4 regions of the Streptomyces sp. NPDC091280 genome follow, and region 1 is predicted to be linked to each of the others. Evidence: riboswitches for the same ligand, from Rfam matches in the RefSeq annotation. Region 1 holds a riboswitch; each other region holds the start of a gene.

Region 1 (4,341 bases):
TCAGGCGGAGGCCTGGTTCAGGCGCTCGATCTCGGCGTCGGTGAGCGTCAGTTCGGCCACGGCGAGCAGGTCGGGCAGCTGCTCGACGTCGCGGGCGGAGGCGATCGGGGCGGCGACCGTGGGCTGGGCGGCGAGCCAGGCCAGGGCGACCGTCGCGACGGCGGCGTCGTGGGCGCGCGCGATCTCGTCCAGGGCGGTCAGCACCTGCCGGCCGCGCTCGGATTCGAGGTGGCCGGCGGCCCGTCCGGCGCGCGGGCTGTCCACGGTCGTGCCGGGCCGGTACTTGCCGGTGAGGAAGCCGGCCGCGAGGGCGAAGTAGGGCAGCGCCGCGAGGCCGTTGCGCTCGGCCACGTCCCGGAGTTCGCCCTCGTAGGTGTCGCGGGAGACGAGGTTGTAGTGGGGCTGGATCGCGACGTAGCGGGCCAGGCCCTCGCGGTCGGAGAAGTCGAGGGAGGCCTGGAGGCGTTCGGGCGTGATGTTGGAGGCCGCGATGTACCGCACCTTGCCCGCCGTCACCAGTTCGTCCAGGGCGCCGACGATCTCCTCGACCGGCACCTCGACCTGGTCGAAGTGGGTGTAGTAGAGGTCGATGTGGTCGGTGTCCAGGCGGCGCAGGGAGGCGTCGGCGGCGGCCTTGATGTTGGCGGCGGACAGGCCGGGGAAGTCGGGGTGCTGGCTGACCTTGGTGGCGATGACGACGTCGGAGCGGTTGCCGCGGGCCTTGACCCACTTGCCGATGACGGTCTCGGACTCGCCGCCCTGGTTGCCCGGGGCGAACGCGGAGTAGGAGTCGGCGGTGTCGACGAAGTTGCCGCCCGCGGCGGCGTAGGCGTCGAGCACCGCGAAGGAGGTGGCCTCGTCGGCGGTCCACCCGAACACGTTGCCGCCGAGGTTCAGCGGGAAGATCTCCAGGTCGGACCGGCCCAGCTTGCGAAGAGAAGTCATGCTCCACGTCAACCGCCGGACCGGAACCGGATATTCCATCAGGTGGGTCAGGGGTTGAGGCCCTTGCTGCGCAGCCAGGGCGCCGGGTCGCTCGCGGTGGCCGCGCCGTTGATGTGGACCTCCAGGTGGAGGTGCGGCCCGGTCACGTTGCCGGTCGCGCCCACGCGGCCGATGACGTCTCCGGTGGCGACCTTCTGGCCGACGCTGACGTTGATCGAGGACTGGTGGCAGAACCACAGCTCGGTGCCGTCGTCGAGGGTGAGGATCGTGCGGTAGCCGTAGGAGCCGGCCCAGCCCGCCTCGGTGATCGTGCCGCTGTGGATGGCCTTGATCAGGGTGCCGGTGGGGGCGGCGAAGTCGAGTCCGGTGTGGTAGCCGGAGGACCACATGGAGCCGGCCTGGCCGAAGGTGCCGGTGATCGTGTACGAGGCGACCGGCAGCGTGTACTGCTTGGCGAGCGCGGCGAGTTTCGCGCTCTCGGCCTTCTTCTTGGCGGCGGCCTCGGCGGCCTTCTTCGCGTCGGCGGCCTTCTTCGCGGCGTCCTGCTCGGCCTTCGCGGCGGCGGCGTCGAGCTGCTTGGCGACGGCGGCCTCGGCGGCGGCCTGGGACCGGCCGTCGACCTGGAGCTGCTGGTACTCGGCCTGCTCCATGATCCGGTTGCGCAGCAGTTCACCCGCGTCCGAGGTGCCCTTGGCGGTCTCGTTGGCGGTGACGCCGACGCTGCTGAGCGCGGTCGCGGAACCCTTGGGGGTGCTCGCGGAGTCGTCCAGCAGATGACCCACGGAGGGCAGGTCGGGCAGGGAGATCGAGACGGGCGGCTTGCCGGTGTTGGCGCTGGCCATCCCGCCGGCGCTCACGGCGGCTATGACACCGACGCCCAGGACGGTGGAGCTGCGGGCGAATCCCCCGCCACCACGCTGCTTGGCGACACGGTGCTTGCCGCGGTTGGGAAGAACGGTCTCCGCGCTGGGATTCCACTCCTCCCAGGGGCCCTCGTCGGGACGGTGACCGCCGTAGACGAACGGGGCTTCTGGGGCAGCCTGGTTGGACGCCACGTGGGCGTGCTCCTTTCCTTCCTTCTCGCCTACCGGGTTAGCTGACGGGTTCGGAGCAGGAAGGTCTCCTACGCGCGTAAACCGGTCGTGTTCCCACGACTGTCGACGTGCGATTCACCCCAAGTGGTGGTTCCCCGGTTCCCTCGCGGGATTCGGCGCGTGCGCACGGAGCTGTCTCTTGTGACGGCTGGGACGACCGTGCTGCGTTATCGAACGTTAATAGACACGGGCGTCCGTTTCCAAGCCCGTTCGCTTGATCATTAACCTTTCCTTGCTGGACGAAAGGGCCCACCACCGGCGAAAAACGGGTGAGTTGACCGGTCACGGCCGACGTACGGCGATCATCGCCATGTCGTCCGCCATCCCGCCCCCGGCATAACGGCGCACCTCTTTGGCGAGGATTCCGAGCAGTGCCACCGGACTGCGGAAGGTCCGCCCGGCCAGCCGCTCCCCCGGGTCGTAGAACACACCGTGGCCGTCGCGGGCCTCGGTCAGCCCGTCGGTGTACAGGAGCAGGGTGGCGCCGCCGGGGAACGCGAACTCCTCGGCCCGGTCGGGCCAGTAGCCCAACTCGCCCATTCCCAGGGGCAGTGCGGGCTCCTTGACGAGCAGGGCGTCCACGCTGCCGTCCGCGCGCAGGAGCAGCGGCGGCGGATGGCCGCGGTCGACGATCCGTACGACACCGTCGCCGTGCGGGAGTTCGGCGAGGACGGCCGTGGTGAAGCCCTCGACCGCGTCGAGCCCGTCGCGCCGGGTGCCCTCGCGCGCCAGCGCCCGCTCCAGCCGCTGCGCGACCGCCTCCAGGGTGGCCTCCTGCTCGGCCGCCTCCCGGAACGCCCCGATCACCACGGCCACGGCGGCGACCGCGCCCATGCCCTTGCCGCGCACGTCGCCGACGACCAGGCGTACGCCGTGCGGGGTGTCCTGGACCGCGTACAGGTCGCCGCCGATGAACGCGCCCTCCTGGGCCGCCTCGTAGCGGGCGGCGATCTCGAACCCGCCGATCCGCTCGGCCGGTTCGGGCAGTACGGCGCGCTGGGCGGCCTCGGCGATCTCGCGCACGGAGGCGAGCTGTTCGCTGCTGCGGCGGACCAGGACGTTGATGAGGACGGCGAGCGCGGCGACCGTGGCCACGGTGGCCGACTCGGTGAGCGCGTCGATGTGGAGGAGGATGCCGAGCCTGAGGTGGATCACCAGGACGACGGCGACGGAGGCCAGCCCGGTGAGGACGGTGCCGCGCCGCGAGTAGAGCGGGGCGGCGATCAGCGGGGCGGCGGTGAAGAAGGGGGCCGCGGTGAAGTCCTGCGGGGTGAAGTAGTCGTAGAACGCCCCGACGACGAGCAGCAGCGCGGGCAGCCGGCGGACGAAGGCGAGGCCCCGGTCGGGCACGGGATCGCTGCGCACATACCGACCGTCCTCCACGCGTCCAGTCTTTCGTGGCGGGGGGAGGGTGGCGAGCGGGGTGGGCCGACCGTGGCGGGAGAAACACCTAGGGCCGGAATCCATTTCTGGACTCCGGCCCTAGGCCTTGAGTAGCGGGGACAGGATTTGAACCTGCGACCTCTGGGTTATGAGCCCAGCGAGCTACCGAGCTGCTCCACCCCGCGCCGTTGTGTCTCCAACTATACGCCATCCACGGGGCCCGATGTCACACACGTTTCAGTCGGCGGGGTTACCGGCGTGCGTGAGGGTCTCCCAGGAGACGAAGAGGTCGTCGCTGCCGGCCGGGCGGGTGCTCGCGGCGAGCCGGTGCGCGGCGGGCACCTTCATGCCGAGCCGGTCCTCCAGGTGGTTGAGCGGGACCTCCAGGTCGGTCCCCATGTTCCGGTCGACCTTCCCGCCGCACAGCCAGGCGGGGGCGGCCTCGCCCAGCTGGTAGCGGGCGTGGAATTCGAGGGCGGCGGCGAGCCGGTCCTTGACGTCCTTGTAGAGGTCGACGCCCTGGTGCCAGGCGGTCTCGGCGATGTGCCCGGTGGCGGCCAGCGAGTACCCGACGTGCTTGAAGTTGCGGCAGGTCTCCTGGGCGATGCCGTCCTTGAAGGTGGTCTGCTTGAACCAGTACGTCGTGAGCTTCTGCGGGGTGGTGACGGTGGAGCGGGCCGGGGTGAGCGGCACCTTGCCGTCCTTCTCCAGGTAGAAGTAGGCGGGCACGCGGTCGCGGAAGCGGGCGACGGCCGCGTCGAAGGCCTTGTGGTCGTCGAGGAAGACGGCGATGCCGATCGCCGCGTCCGTCATCGCGAGGTCCCAGTTGCCGTTGTAGTCCGGCAGGTCCTTCGTCACCTCGGGCTGGTAGGCGGTGCGCAGCATGGTCGCGAACCGCCGCACCCGGTCGGCGGGCCAT
Region 2 (4,341 bases), on a different contig from region 1:
AACCTGCCTGCCGCGCAATAGGGTTTGCAGTCGTTCACCACGTTCACGCCCGTGGCCGTCGCGGAGTCGGCGTTCCAGTCCGTCCAACGCAGCTGTGTCAGACGGCTGTTGCCGTCGCCGCAGGCCAGCATGAAGTCGGTGGGACGCACCTCGGGATGCCACAGGCAGTCGACCAGCACGGTGTCCCGGAACTGCCGGTGGGCGGTCACCGGCGCCGTGTCCTGGGCCGCCGACGAGGTGCCGACGGCCGGCCCGAGCAGGGCGGCGGCACAGAGCGTGACGACTCCGACCATGGTGTGCTTGTACATGTCCGCTCCCGGCCGCCCGATCGTCCTCGTCGCCCCGCACCCGCACCGGCGGTGGCCCGCCTGCCGGGGCGCGGTCGTCGTGTCCCTCTCGACGCTACGACCGTGCTCCAGGATGCACCACTCGTACGGGCCGCCGGCACGGTTGGCCGGGAGTGATCCGAGGTGTGCGGTCGGGGCCGGGAAATGCCCGGCCCCGACCGGATCACGCGGGGCGTACGGCGCCCCGGATGGCGGCGGAACCGGCGTAGAAGATCGACTCCTCGCGGATCGGAGTGCCGGGGCTCGGCGCGTGGATCATCAGTCCGTTGCCGGTGTAGAGGCCGACGTGGTCGACGCTGTCGTAGAAGAAGATCAGGTCGCCGGCGCGGATGTCCGTGAGCGGGACGAGGGCGCCCGAGCCCGACTGTTCCTGGGCGGTGCGCGGGAGCAGGACGCCCGCGGCCTTCCAGGCGGCCTGGGTGAGGCTGGAGCAGTCGTACGCGTCCGGTCCCGCCGCGCCCCACAGGCAGGGCCTGCCGATCTGTGCGCGCGCGAAGGCGAGGGCGGTGGCGGTCTTGCTCTGGGTGCCGGCGTCCGGTGCGGTGGGGGCGGGAGCGGGGATCACCGCGACGGGCGCCGGGGCCTGGACCGGAGGGAGCGTGACTTCCGGCGCCGGGGGCGCGAGCGTGGGGGCGACGGACGGTGCCGCGGCGAACGAGACCTCGGGGGCGGGGGCGGTCGGCTGCCACTGCTGCTCCGGCGGGCGCCAGGACGGCTCCGGCGCGGGCTGCCAGGCGGGCTGGGGCGAGGGCTGCTGCGGGATCAGCGGTATCTGCCCGGTGGACCAGACCGGTTGCTCGGCCACGACCGGCATCTGCCCCGTCGACCAGAGCTGTTGCTCGGTCACCGCAGGGAACTGACCGGTGGACCAAGTCTGTTGCTCCGCCACCACCGGCATCTGGCCGGTCGCCCAAGGCTGTTGCTCGGTCACCACGGGCATCTGGCCTGTCGACCAGGGCTGTTGCTGGGTCACCACGGGCATCTGCCCCGTGGACAACGCGGCCTCCGGGGTGGACCAGGCCGTCTCCGGGGGCGGCCAGGTGGCGCCCGTCGGCGTGGCCTCGGTGCGCGGCGAGCCGATCGACGGGAGCAGATCCAGGCTCGCGGTGAGCGGGTCGAACGCCGCCGCGGGGGCGGTCGCGAACTGCTGTGGTGCCATGACGCGCGAGGCCGGCATCTCGACGGCCGGAGCGGGCGGTACCGGCGGCAGGTCGAGGACGGTCGCCGTCGGCGTCTGCGCCATCTGGGCCTGAGCCATCTGTGCCATCTGGGCGAGCTGCGACATCTGCGGCGGCTGCGGTGCTTGCGCCTGCGGCACCTGCGTCTGCGTCATCTGTGCCAGCTGCGGCATCTGTGCCGTCATGGGCGACTGCTGAGCCTGCGGTGCGGCGGGCGGCAGCGCGGCGATGGGTGCCGGGGCCGACTCCGGTGCGGAGGGCGTGAGTTGAGGTGCGGTGGTGGTGCCCATGGTCAGCTCGGCCATGGCGCGGCCGGACTGCGCTTCGAGCGCACGGCCGGCGCCCTCGGGCTCAGGACGCCGTTCGGGCCGCTCGGAGCGTTCGGGGCGGGACTCGGCCGGGCGGGCCTGCGCCCTGCCGGGCGGCAGGGCCGCCGGTACGGTCGGGCCCAGCTGGGTGCGGGCGCGGTCGAACAGCTGCCGGGTGACGGCTTCGACGGCGGGGTCGGAAGGACGTGACGCGCTGGGGCGGGATTCGACGCGCTTGCGCGGTTTCCCCGACATCGCACGCGTGGCGTTGTAGGTCCCGGTGGCCGTCTCGGCCCTGTCGTAAAGGGAGTTGATCCGCCGCTGGACTTCGTCACGGCTGGGTCGGTCTTCCACGGTGGGGCCACTGCCTCCGGTGCGCGTACCTCGTTCTGCCGGCATGGCAGACGTGCTCCTTCCGTATCGCGCCTACCGGGTTAGCTGTCGGGTTCGGGCGGCGATCACGGAAGGTTTGCCCTACGACCCTTGCCCACAGGGGCAGTTGGGTCGATTCACCCCAAGTCGGTTGGGTCCCCGGCTCCGGTTGCCGCGAGCGGCGCGCCGGACTCAACGCAAGCCGCGCGGCCCGGCGCTGATCGCCGGAGTAGGTCGTACGGCCTGAGCGTCAACTTAGCCAACGTGTGTGCCTCGTGTGAAGGTTGAAGCGCGATATGTCCGATACGTTTTTGTGACCTTTACCTCGCCCTGGTGCACCGAAGGGCCGGGTGGCCGCCGGGTCGGGTGATCCATAAGAGGTCGCTATGAATTTCTGGGACGGTTGAACACACCGGGTTCCGGCTCCGTATTGGGTCGGGGGATTTCCATGCCGGGACGAGCCGGGCCGACCGATACGCGTAGGAGCAACTTCCTTGGCACGCAACACGCGCAGACGCCCCACGGGCGCACGACGCGCGACGATGGCAGCAGTCGCCCTGATGCTGGGCGGCGGAGGACTGGTGGCGGCGAACGTCTACGCGTCGGCGTCCGAAGGCGGTTGGGGCGGTGACTCCGCCCAGCAAGGGTCTCCGGACGCGGCGTCGCGCGGCGCGACGATCGACTGCCCGGACATCGGCACCCAGTTGACGACGGTGCCCGCCGGGGCGAAGACCGACGTCGACAAGGAACTCGCGCTTCTGGACCAGCAGATAACCGAGGCCTACCAGAAACTCCAGGACTCCAGGGACGCCATCCGGCAGGACGCGTCCTTCGCCGACAACGCGATCATGAATCCGCTGAAGGAGAAGCGGGCCGCGACCATCGGGCGGATCGACGACGCCATCGGGCGCGTCGGGGACCGGCCGCAGGGACTCGACGCGCTCGCCGCGTGCACCCTGATCGCACCCAAGAACGACACCGGCGACCAGGGTGACCAGGGTGGCGACGGCGGCGATCAGAGCGCCGGTTCCAGCGCGAGTGCCAGTGCCGGCGGCCAGGGCGGTCAGGGCCAGCAGGGCAACGGGCAGTCCACCAACGGGCCCGTCGCCTCGGACTACGCGGACATCACCTCCGTACAGCCGAACGTGAACGCTCCGCAGGAGCAGGCCAACGCCTCGCGCGGTACGTTCGTCACCGCCTGCGGGGTGAACGCCAACGGCCTGTTCAACTCGGACAACGTGATCGTCGCGCCCGGTGTCTCCAACGGCGCGCACCACTTCCACGACTACATCGGCAACCAGTCCAACAACGCCTTCGCGAGCGACCAGGATCTGGCGAACGCCGACACGAGCTGTGAGAACCCGGGCGACAAGTCCACTTACTACTGGCCCGTGTTGCGCCTCCAGAACGGCAAGCAGGAGAGCGACGCCGACAAGCCCGGCGGCGGCACCGAGGGCAACTCCGGTGAGATCGTCACGGCCAAGCAGGTCACGCTGACCTTCGAGGGCAACCCGCAGAGCAAGGTCGTCGCGATGCCGCGCCTGCTACGCATCATCACCGGCGACGCGAAGGCCTTCGTCAACGGCCCGGCCAACGCCAACGCCTCCTGGAGCTGCACCGGGTTCGAGGACCGGCAGCTCAAGGACAAGTACCCGCTGTGCCCGGCGGGCAGCGACGTGGTGCGCACCTTCAAGTTCCAGAGCTGCTGGGACGGCCGCAACATCGACAGCGCCAACCACCGCACCCACGTGGCCTTCGAGGCCGCGGACGGCGCCTGCCCGGCCGGCTTCGAGGCCATTCCGCAGCTGGTGCAGCGGATCGTCTACGCCGTCGACGCGCCGAGCCTCCAGGACGGCGGCAAGACGACCCCGCTGTTCGCGGTGGACTCCTTCCCCGAGCAGCAGCACAAGCCCGTCACCGACCACGGCGACTTCATCAACGTCTTCGACGAGGGCCTGATGAACGACATGGTCACCTGCATCAACAACGGCCAGAAGTGCGGCGCCGGCACGGACAACGACCCGGGATCGGGCGGCGGTTCGGGCAACGGTGGTGGCAATGGCGGCGGCAACGGCAACGGCAACGGCAATGGTGCGGGCGGCGGTTCGGGTGAGCCGCAGGAGTCCCCGACGGCCA
Region 3 (4,341 bases), on a different contig from region 1:
GTACGTCCTGTACATTTCTTACAGATGCCGAAGGAGGGGTACCCATGACCCGACCGTTCGCCCGCCACGTCCTGCCCGAATTCACCGAGCGCACCAGTTCCGGGCACCGGACGCTCGACCCGTACTCGAAGCTGCTGGAGGAGCGGATCGTCTTCCTCGGGACACCGATCGACGACATCGCGGCGAACGATGTGATGGCCCAGTTCATGCACCTGGAGTACCTGGCACCGGACCGGGACATCTCGCTGTACATCAACTCGCCCGGTGGCTCCTTCACCGCGATGTCGGCGATCTACGACACGCTGCGGTACGTCACCTGCGACGTGGAGACGGTCTGCCTCGGCCGGGCCGGCACCAGCGCGGCGGTGCTGCTGGCGGCGGGCACCCCGGGCAAGCGGGCGACGCTGCCGGGCGCGCGGATGGAACTGCGTCAGCCCTCGCTGCCCGAGCCGATCCACGGACAGACGAGTGATCTCGCCATCCAGGCCGAGGAGTTGGCGCGCACCCGGTCCCAACTGGAGGCCGTGCTCGCGCTGCACACGGGCCGGACGGCGGAGCAGGTCGGCGCGGACATCGAGCGGGACCTGCTCATGGACGCCCGACAAGCCCTGGAATACGGGCTGGTGGACCGGATCGTGGCGACCCGCAAGACCTCGTTCACCGAGCCGGGCGGGGAGTGAGCCGCGAATGCTGCCGCCGGAGCTGCCGCCGCTGCCCGCGCTGACGCGTGCCGAGGGCGAGTTGATCGACCGTTATCTGGACGTGGCCGACCTGCTGGGCCGGATCAACCCGGCGCACCACGGGGACACCTATCGCGGACTGCGGGCCGCCCAGGCGCTGGTGGCCAAGGCCACCGAGCTGCGGGACGCGCTGGCGCTGATGCACCAGCGGGGCGAGACCGAACTGCACGCGCCCACCCTCGCGCGGGCGCTGCGCGTGCTGGACGGCGAGCGCCGCACGGCCCGCGTCACCATCCCCGCGCCCTCCGACAGTTGACGGACCCGCGGCCGTCCAAAGCGGGGTCGAAACGGGCCGAACGGCGTACCCCCGATCGGTGGAGTCGCCGCTCCGCCCATGCGGCCGTCCGGCCTGCGCACCACGCGTAGGCGGAGGGCGGGGCGAGGTGTTCCGGTGCTGGTCCGAGGGCTGCGCGCCCTCGACACGCCTTCGAACACCGCTGCGTTCACCCGAACGGGTGGGTGGTGAGTAACCCCACAAATCCCCGATTCCGTTGGGCTTTTCGGACATTCATAGGTGAAGATCCCTGTCTGACGACAAGACCCCGCCGCAGCGGCGGGGCGATCCGGGCGGACGCCGAGTCCTGCCGCCGCCCGGATGACAGGTCGACAGGATTGCATCGGCAGGAGTGGAGGACCCAAGCACGACGGGTCGCCGGGACGGTCACGCCATGACCGGGTCGAGCAGCCCTTGGGGTGAAGCCGCGAGTGTGCGGCCGGGCAACTTCGCCAGCCCGAATCCGACAGGTCATCCTTCACAGGCGGCTGACGAAGGGTTGCGCATGACTGCGCTCAATCGTGTCCCGTCGCTGATGGTCCGGGCCGGTACGGCTTCGGCCTTCGCCATCGCCGCCGTGGGCGGTTCCGTCGTGATCCCCGGTGTCGCCTCCGACGCCGCGGCGGCGACACCCGCGACGAAGGCACTCCAGGTCGCGGCGTCCAAGAAGGGCGCCCCGTACAGGTACGGGGCCACCGGACCGGGCCGCTTCGACTGCTCCGGGCTCACGCTGTACTCGTACAAGAAGGCGGGCAAGAAGCTGCCCCGTACGGCGGCCCAGCAGTACAACAAGACCCACCACATCTCGGCCGGGAGCCGCAAGGCCGGGGATCTGGTCTTCTTCCACTCGGGCTCCAGCGTCTACCACGTCGGCATCTACGCCGGCGGCGGGAAGATCTGGCATGCCCCGAAGACCGGGGACGTGGTGCGGTTGCAGAAGATCTGGACCAAGAGCGTCTGGTACGGCCGGGTCAGCTGACCCGCGTCGAAAACTCCCGAGGGGGTGGCGGTCTCCTGACGGACCGCCACCCCCTCGGGTGTACCGGCGCACTCAACACCTCGTGCTACGGCTCCTGTTGGCCCGCCGCGGTGACCGGCCGGGCCGGGACCGTCCAGGGCACTTCGATGGAGACCGTCTTGCCGCCCTCCAGGGTGGGCCTGACCCTGAGCCTGCCGCCGCACTCCGCGGTCAGCCAGCGGATGATGACCATGCCCCGGCCGTTGTCCTGCTGGACGGCGGCCGGCAGGCGTTTCGGGAAGCGGGGATGGCTGTCGGTGACGCCGATGCGCAGCTGTTCGTCCCGCTCCAGCTCGATGTCCACCGTGAAGGTGGGCGACTGTCCGAAGGTGTGCTGCACGGCGTTGGTGGCCAGTTCGGACACGATGAGGCGGATGGTGTCGGCGACCTCCGTGTCCGCCGGCAGTCCCCATTCCACGAGGGTCCCGACCACGTAGGAGCGGGCGGTGGAGACCGAGGCGGGATCGCTCGGCAGAGTGACGGATGCTTCCAGATGGTCTGCCATGGCGCGGTCGTCCCTTTCCCGCGGGACCGGTGTCCGACACGGAGCGGATGGTTCGAGTACGGTCCCGGACTGGTGCTTCTTCGCCAGACTGCCATTACCGCGTCGCCAACGGTGCCGATCCACCAAGATATGCATATATCTGTCGCTCAAAGCGGTGAACTCTGCGAACCCAGACTCTATTTGGGCGGCTCGGAAGGAGTAAGGAGAAACCCATGCAGTACGGTCCCGCGGTGCGCCGCCGGAAACTGGGCGCCGAACTCCGCGCGCTGCGTGCGGACGCGGGGCTCACCAGCGGTGAGGCGGCCCGGCTGGTCGGCTGGCACCAGTCGAAGGTGAGCCGCATCGAGACCGGCGCGAGTGGCGTGAAACCGCCGGACGTCCGCTTACTCCTGGACGCCTACCAGGTCGGCGACACGCACCTGCGGGACATGCTGCTCGTACTGGCGGGCTCCGAGGACGGGGGCGGTCGGCACCACTGGTGGCACGCCTACCGCGGGGTGCTGCCGCCCGCCTACCGGGACTTCATCAGCCTGGAGTCACAGGCCAGCACGATCCGCACCCTGGAGACCTCGGTGGTCCCCGGACTGCTCCAGACCCCCGAGTACGCGCGGGCGGTGACCCGGGCCGCCGTGGGCGGCCTCGACGACGAGGGGCCGGAGCGGCTCGACGCGCTGGTGCAGGTGCGGCTGGCCCGGCAGGACATCCTGCGGGCGGATCCGCCGCTGGAGCTGAGCGTGGTCCTCGACGAGGCGGTGGTACGCCGGGAGGTCGGCGGGCCGGGTGTGATGGCACGCCAGCTGACACGGCTCGCGGAGGCGGCCCGGCTGCCCCAAGTCAGGCTTCAGATCTTGCCGTTCGCCGCAGGAGCACACATCGGCATCACCGGGCCTTTCGTTATCTTCTCCTTTCCGAGCACTTCCGATCTGGACGTGGTTGTTCTCGACCACTTGACGAGTAGCCTCTACCTCGAACGGAAAGAAGACCTAGAGGCCTACAGCGAGGCCTTCAACACCCTTCAGTTCCACGCCCTTTCGCCCGAGGACTCGTTGGACTACATCGCCGGGATAGGTGACGGCGCGTAAGGAGGCACCATGTCTGCACTGCCTCGGAACGTACCTTCCAGTACCGATCTGTCCGGCGTGCGGTGGCTGCGCAGCAGCTACAGCACGGGAGCCAACAACTGCGTCGAGGCGGCCCGCCCGCACTCAGGCCCCCGCGCGGGGCTGCTCGCCGTACGCGACTCCAAGGACCCGCAGGGACCCGCTCTGCTCTTCTCCCCCGAGAGCTGGACGGGATTCCTCGGCGCCTTCCACTGACCGGTTCCCCCCGTCAGCGACGCACGACCGTGTCACGCCGACTCATGGTCGCGTCTCGCCGATCACACGTACAGCGCGTTCGATCTCGGCCCCGGAGAGGTCCGCTCGGGCGGTCAGCCTGAGCCGTGAGATGCCGTCGGGCACGGAAGGAGGACGGAAGCAGCCCACGGCCAGCCCTGCCGTACGGCAGTCGGCCGCCCATTGCACGGCCGCCTCCGGGGACGGTGCCCGCACCGACACCACCGCGGCGTCCGGACGTACCGCTTCCAGACCCGCGGCGGTGAACCGTGCGTGCAGTTCACTCGCCACGGCGCGCGCCCGGGCGGCCCGCTCGGGCTCGCGCCGCAGCAGGGTGAGCGCCGCCAGCGCCGCCCCCGCGGCGGCCGGCGCCAGGCCGGTGTCGAAGATGAACGTCCGTGCCGCGTTGACCAGATGGTCGATCACCCGGGCCGGACCGAGCACGGCCCCGCCCTGACTGCCCAGCGACT
Region 4 (4,341 bases), on a different contig from region 1:
GCGGTGGGACATCATGCACTTGAAGCCGTTGCGCTGGGCCATCTCGACGGCGTCCAGGGTCTCGGTCAGCGAGCCGATCTGGTTCACCTTGACGAGCAGGGCGTTGGCGGTGCCCTCCTCGATGCCGCGGGCGAGGCGCTCGGGGTTGGTGACGAAGAGGTCGTCGCCGACGATCTGGACCTTCTCGCCGATGCGGTCGGTGATGACCTTCCAGCCGGCCCAGTCGTCCTCGTACAGCGGGTCCTCGATGGAGACGAGCGGGTACGCGGAGACCAGCTCCTCGTAGTACTCGGTCATCTCGGCGGCCGAGCGGGACTTGCCCTCGAACTCGTACTTGCCGTCCTTGTAGAACTCGGACGCGGCGACGTCGAGCGCGAGCGCGATCTGCTCGCCGGGGACGTAACCGGCCTGCTTGATGGCCTCGATGATGAGGTCGAGGGCGGCGCGGTTGGACTCCAGGTTCGGGGCGAAGCCGCCCTCGTCGCCGAGGCCGGTGGACAGGCCCTTGGTCTTCAGCACCTTCTTGAGGGTGTGGTAGACCTCGGCGCCCCAGCGCAGCGCCTCGGAGAAGGACTCCGCGCCGATCGGGGCGATCATGAACTCCTGGATGTCCACGTTCGAGTCGGCGTGCGAGCCGCCGTTGAGGATGTTCATCATCGGAACGGGCAGCAGGTGCGCGTTCGGACCGCCGAGGTAGCGGAACAGCGGGAGGTCGCTGGCCTCGGAGGCGGCGTGCGCGACGGCGAGGGAGACGCCGAGGATGGCGTTGGCGCCGAGCGAGCCCTTGTTGTCGGTGGCGTCCAGGTCGAACATGGCCTGGTCGATCAGGCGCTGCTCGGTGGCGTCGTAGCCGACGAGCTCCGGGCCGATCTGCTCGATGACGGCGAGGACGGCCTTCTCGACGCCCTTGCCGCCGTAGCGGTTGGGGTCGCCGTCACGCAGCTCGATGGCTTCGAAGGCGCCCGTGGAGGCGCCGGACGGAACGGCGGCACGACCCGTGCTGCCGTCGTCGAGGCCGACCTCGACCTCGACCGTGGGGTTGCCTCGGGAGTCCAGGATTTCCCGGGCTACGACGACGTCGATGGACGGCACGAGCATCTCCTTCTTGGGATCTGACGCGGCTGCGGCACCACCGCAGCGGCTCTGCGAGACGAGCCTAACCGGCTCGGGGCGATTGGCCATCCGGTCGGCCGTCTGATGGACAGAACCGAGAGTAAATTGTTTCCGAACGGAACAAAGCGCTTCGCCAAAGGGCGCACAAAATCAGCGGGACGGCACAAAAAAGCCCCGCCCCGGTGCGTACGGGGGAACACGCACCGGAGCGGGGAGCCCGTGGGGGACGGGGGTGACCCTCACGAGGTCTCCATGGTGGAGTCCACGGATGTGAGGGCGCTGTGGTTCAGCTGAGAGCTACTTAAGGTGCAGCTGCTGACCCGGGTAGATGAAGTCGGCGTCGTCGATGATGCTCTTGTTCAGCTTGAACAGCTGCTGCCAGCCGCCCTTGACCTTGTGCTTCTCGGCGATGGAGCTGAGGGTGTCGCCCTTGACGACCTTGTACTCGCCGTCACCCTTCTTGACCTTCTTGCCGGTCGGGGTGGTGACGGTCTTCTTGACCGCGGGGCGCTCGGCGGAGCGGGAGGCGGTGGTGTCCGTGGTGGAGCGCTCGGTGGTGCTCTTCGAGGAGCTGGAGCCGCTCGACGAGCTGGAGCTGGAACCGGAGTACGCGGCGCTCGACAGGCCGGTGCCGCAGACGGGCCAGGCGCCCTTGCCCTGGGAGGCGAGGACCTTCTCGGCCACGGCTATCTGCTGCGACTTGGAGGCCTGGTTCGCGGTGGCGGCGTAGGCGGTGCCGCCGTACGCGGCCCACGTCGAGGCGGAGAACTGGAGACCGCCGTAGTAGCCGTTGCCGGTGTTGATGGACCAGTTGCCGCCGGACTCGCACTGGGCGACCGCGTCCCACTCGGAGGCGGTGGCGGCGGAGGCGCTGCCGGTCGCCATGAGCGGGGCGGCGATGGCGACACCGGTCACGCCGGCGAGCGTGGCGACACGAGTGGCCTTGGACGGACGGCGGTGCTTGCCCTTGCTGGAAAACAGCATGGAAGATCCCAATCCCCTCACCGACGCCTGCGAGGTGAGCTGTCGGGTTCGGGCCGTGTGAGTTGCCCGGCCGCGCACCTCCCGGTGCGCGACTTCACCCCAAGCCGGTTCCGGACGTCTCTCGACTCCCGGGCCCGGCACTTACCTTGGGTCCCCCGCTCCTGCCTACGGCGCTTGACGCGACGACTGTTCCCGGAGGCCGCTGGCAGGACTCGGCGTGTGCGGCAGCCGGGGCTCGTGGTGACGAGCGGCCTTGACCGTAGACAGGGAATCGGCGGAATTTCAAAGACGATCAGGGCTTCTGAGACTCATCCCACACTTTCACCAAACCGGACATTCGGCTCGAAGTGTGACGTGAACTCCCGCTGTTTTGCTGCTACTTTCCGCCCGTTTCGGCACTGACGTCCAGGGTCTGACCGGCGACGATCGCGCCCGGATCGGCGCCTATCACCTTTTTGTTCTCGGCGTACAGCGCGCGCCATCCGCCGTCGTAGCCAAGGGAGTCGGCGATGGAGGCGAGGGAGTCGCCGGCGCGGACGGTGTACGTCTTGGGCGTCGCGCTCTCGTCGACGCTCTCGTCGGCACTCGCGCCGCGGTGCTTGCCGGTGCTCTGCTGCTCGACGCCCGCGTCCGCCGAGTCGCCGAGCGCGCCGGTGTCGACGAGGCTCGACTTGCCCACCGCCTGGCCCGAGTTGCCCGATTCGTCGAATTTCGGCGATGCGGTGGCGGAGCTGTCATCCGTCGAAGAGGGGGTGGACTTGTCGGACTTGGCGGGGTTGTCCGTCGCGGAGGGGGTCGGGCTCTGCGTGTCACCGGTGGAGGAATCGGACGAATCGGAGGGAGTCGACTGCGTGTTGCTGGAGTCGGACAGCCCGAACGATCCGGAAGCGCCGGCGGAGTCGTCGGAGTCCGTCGAGCCCGAGGAGTCCGTCGCGCTGCTGGAGGGCGAGTCGCTCGCGAGGCCGGTGTCGACGTCGGTCGAACCCGAGGTCGTGGTGAGACCGGCGACCAGCGCGCAGGTGACCCACTCGGAGGTGCCCTTGGCGTCGAGGATCTTCTCGGCCACGGCTATCTGCTGGGAACGGCTGGCGAGGTCGGCGGTCGGCGCGTAGTCCTGCCCGCCGTACTTGTCCCAGTCGTCCTGGGTCACCTGCAACCCGCCGAAGTGGCCGTTGCCGCTGTTCTCGCTCCAGGAGCCGCCGGTCTCGCACTCGGCCACCTTGTCCCAGGTGGTGCCGTCGGCGGCGTTCGCGGCGGCGGCACCGAGAAGCGGGATGGCGATGGCGGAGCCGGTCACACCGGCCGCGACGAGGATCGCCGGAGCCTGGCGGGGGCGACGGTGACGACCGTTCCCGGAGAGCATGCGGAGGCCTTTCGCGTGACGGCGGGGGAACCGCGCGACGGGTGCTGCGGGGCGCCGCGCTGGTACGTGAACGTAGCCGCAGTCGATCACCAGTCACAAGTTAATGCCACGCAGATCACGTGAAGATCACAGAGTTGAGGAACTGTCACCTTCAGGTTTACGCGCCGAGATGCCCTGTTCGGTCCGGTTCTACGACGGTGTCGACGGGGTTGGTGCACCCGCTCCCGGCGTGAACTCCACGGGCAGCGTGCGCAGTCCACGCATGATGAGACCGCCGCGCCAGCGCAAGTCGGCCGGATCCACCGCCAGTTGAAGGTCCGGCAGACGGGTCAGGAGGGTACCGAGCGCGGTCTGTCCCTCCAGGCGGGCGAGCGGGGCGCCGAGGCAGTAGTGGATGCCGTGGCCGTAGCCGAGGTGTTGATTGTCACGCCGTCCCAGATCGAGGACGTCGGGGTCGGCGAACCGCTCCGGATCGCGGTCCGCGGCGGCCAGGACGACGAGGACGGGGTCGCCGGCCGCGATGTCCTGCCCGCCCAGGGTGATGGGGCGGGTGGCGAAGCGCCAGGTCGCCAGCTCCACCGGGCCGTCGTGGCGCAGCAGTTCCTCGACCCCGGTCTCCAGGAGGCCGTGCTCGCCGGCGGCGAGGGATCGCTCCAGACGCGCCCGCTGCTCGGGATGGGTCAGGAGCGCGTACGTGCCGTTGCCGATGAGGTTGACGGTCGTCTCGAACCCGGCGAACAGCAGGATGAAGGCCATCGCGGCGGCTTCGTTCTCGGTGAGGTGCTCGCCCTGGTCGGAGGCGCGGATGAGGGCGGAGATGAGGTCCTCTCCGGGGAGTGCCTCCGGGCTGTCGGCAAGGGCCGCGCGCTTGCGGTGGATGA

What was found. Region 1 has a riboswitch for cyclic di-AMP ahead of ACIQPR_RS13360 (M23 family metallopeptidase). Riboswitches for the same ligand answer to the same signal wherever they lie in the genome.
Region 2: it holds a riboswitch for cyclic di-AMP, as region 1 does, so the genes downstream of both, ACIQPR_RS22870 (NlpC/P60 family protein) here and ACIQPR_RS13360 (M23 family metallopeptidase) in region 1, are expected to answer to the same signal.
Region 3: it holds a riboswitch for cyclic di-AMP, as region 1 does, so the genes downstream of both, ACIQPR_RS38775 (C40 family peptidase) here and ACIQPR_RS13360 (M23 family metallopeptidase) in region 1, are expected to answer to the same signal.
Region 4: it holds a riboswitch for cyclic di-AMP, as region 1 does, so the genes downstream of both, ACIQPR_RS03915 (transglycosylase family protein) here and ACIQPR_RS13360 (M23 family metallopeptidase) in region 1, are expected to answer to the same signal.

Annotation. Positions count from the first base shown of each region.
Region 1 is NZ_JBIVUZ010000003.1:717,070-721,410, reverse strand. It holds gene ACIQPR_RS13365 (aldo/keto reductase) at 1-945, opposite strand; gene ACIQPR_RS13360 (M23 family metallopeptidase) at 993-2,000, opposite strand; cyclic di-AMP (ydaO/yuaA leader) riboswitch at 2,012-2,168, opposite strand; gene ACIQPR_RS13355 (PP2C family protein-serine/threonine phosphatase) at 2,322-3,506, opposite strand; tRNA gene ACIQPR_RS13350 (tRNA-Met) at 3,534-3,607, opposite strand; gene ACIQPR_RS13345 (alginate lyase family protein) at 3,660-4,341, opposite strand, start outside.
Region 2 is NZ_JBIVUZ010000007.1:374,802-379,142, reverse strand. It holds gene ACIQPR_RS22875 (hypothetical protein) at 1-308, opposite strand, end outside; gene ACIQPR_RS22870 (NlpC/P60 family protein) at 511-2,232, opposite strand; cyclic di-AMP (ydaO/yuaA leader) riboswitch at 2,241-2,399, opposite strand; gene ACIQPR_RS22865 (DUF1996 domain-containing protein) at 2,748-4,341, shown strand, end outside.
Region 3 is NZ_JBIVUZ010000015.1:190,320-194,660, reverse strand. It holds gene ACIQPR_RS38785 (ATP-dependent Clp protease proteolytic subunit) at 45-680, shown strand; gene ACIQPR_RS38780 (hypothetical protein) at 688-996, shown strand; cyclic di-AMP (ydaO/yuaA leader) riboswitch at 1,335-1,516, shown strand; gene ACIQPR_RS38775 (C40 family peptidase) at 1,520-1,993, shown strand; gene ACIQPR_RS38770 (ATP-binding protein) at 2,079-2,537, opposite strand; gene ACIQPR_RS38765 (helix-turn-helix domain-containing protein) at 2,750-3,619, shown strand; gene ACIQPR_RS38760 (DUF397 domain-containing protein) at 3,629-3,853, shown strand; gene ACIQPR_RS38755 (8-amino-7-oxononanoate synthase) at 3,896-4,341, opposite strand, start outside.
Region 4 is NZ_JBIVUZ010000001.1:840,635-844,975, forward strand. It holds gene eno (phosphopyruvate hydratase) at 1-1,098, opposite strand, end outside; gene ACIQPR_RS03915 (transglycosylase family protein) at 1,411-2,097, opposite strand; cyclic di-AMP (ydaO/yuaA leader) riboswitch at 2,107-2,280, opposite strand; gene ACIQPR_RS03920 (transglycosylase family protein) at 2,474-3,460, opposite strand; gene ACIQPR_RS03925 (cytochrome P450) at 3,650-4,341, opposite strand, start outside.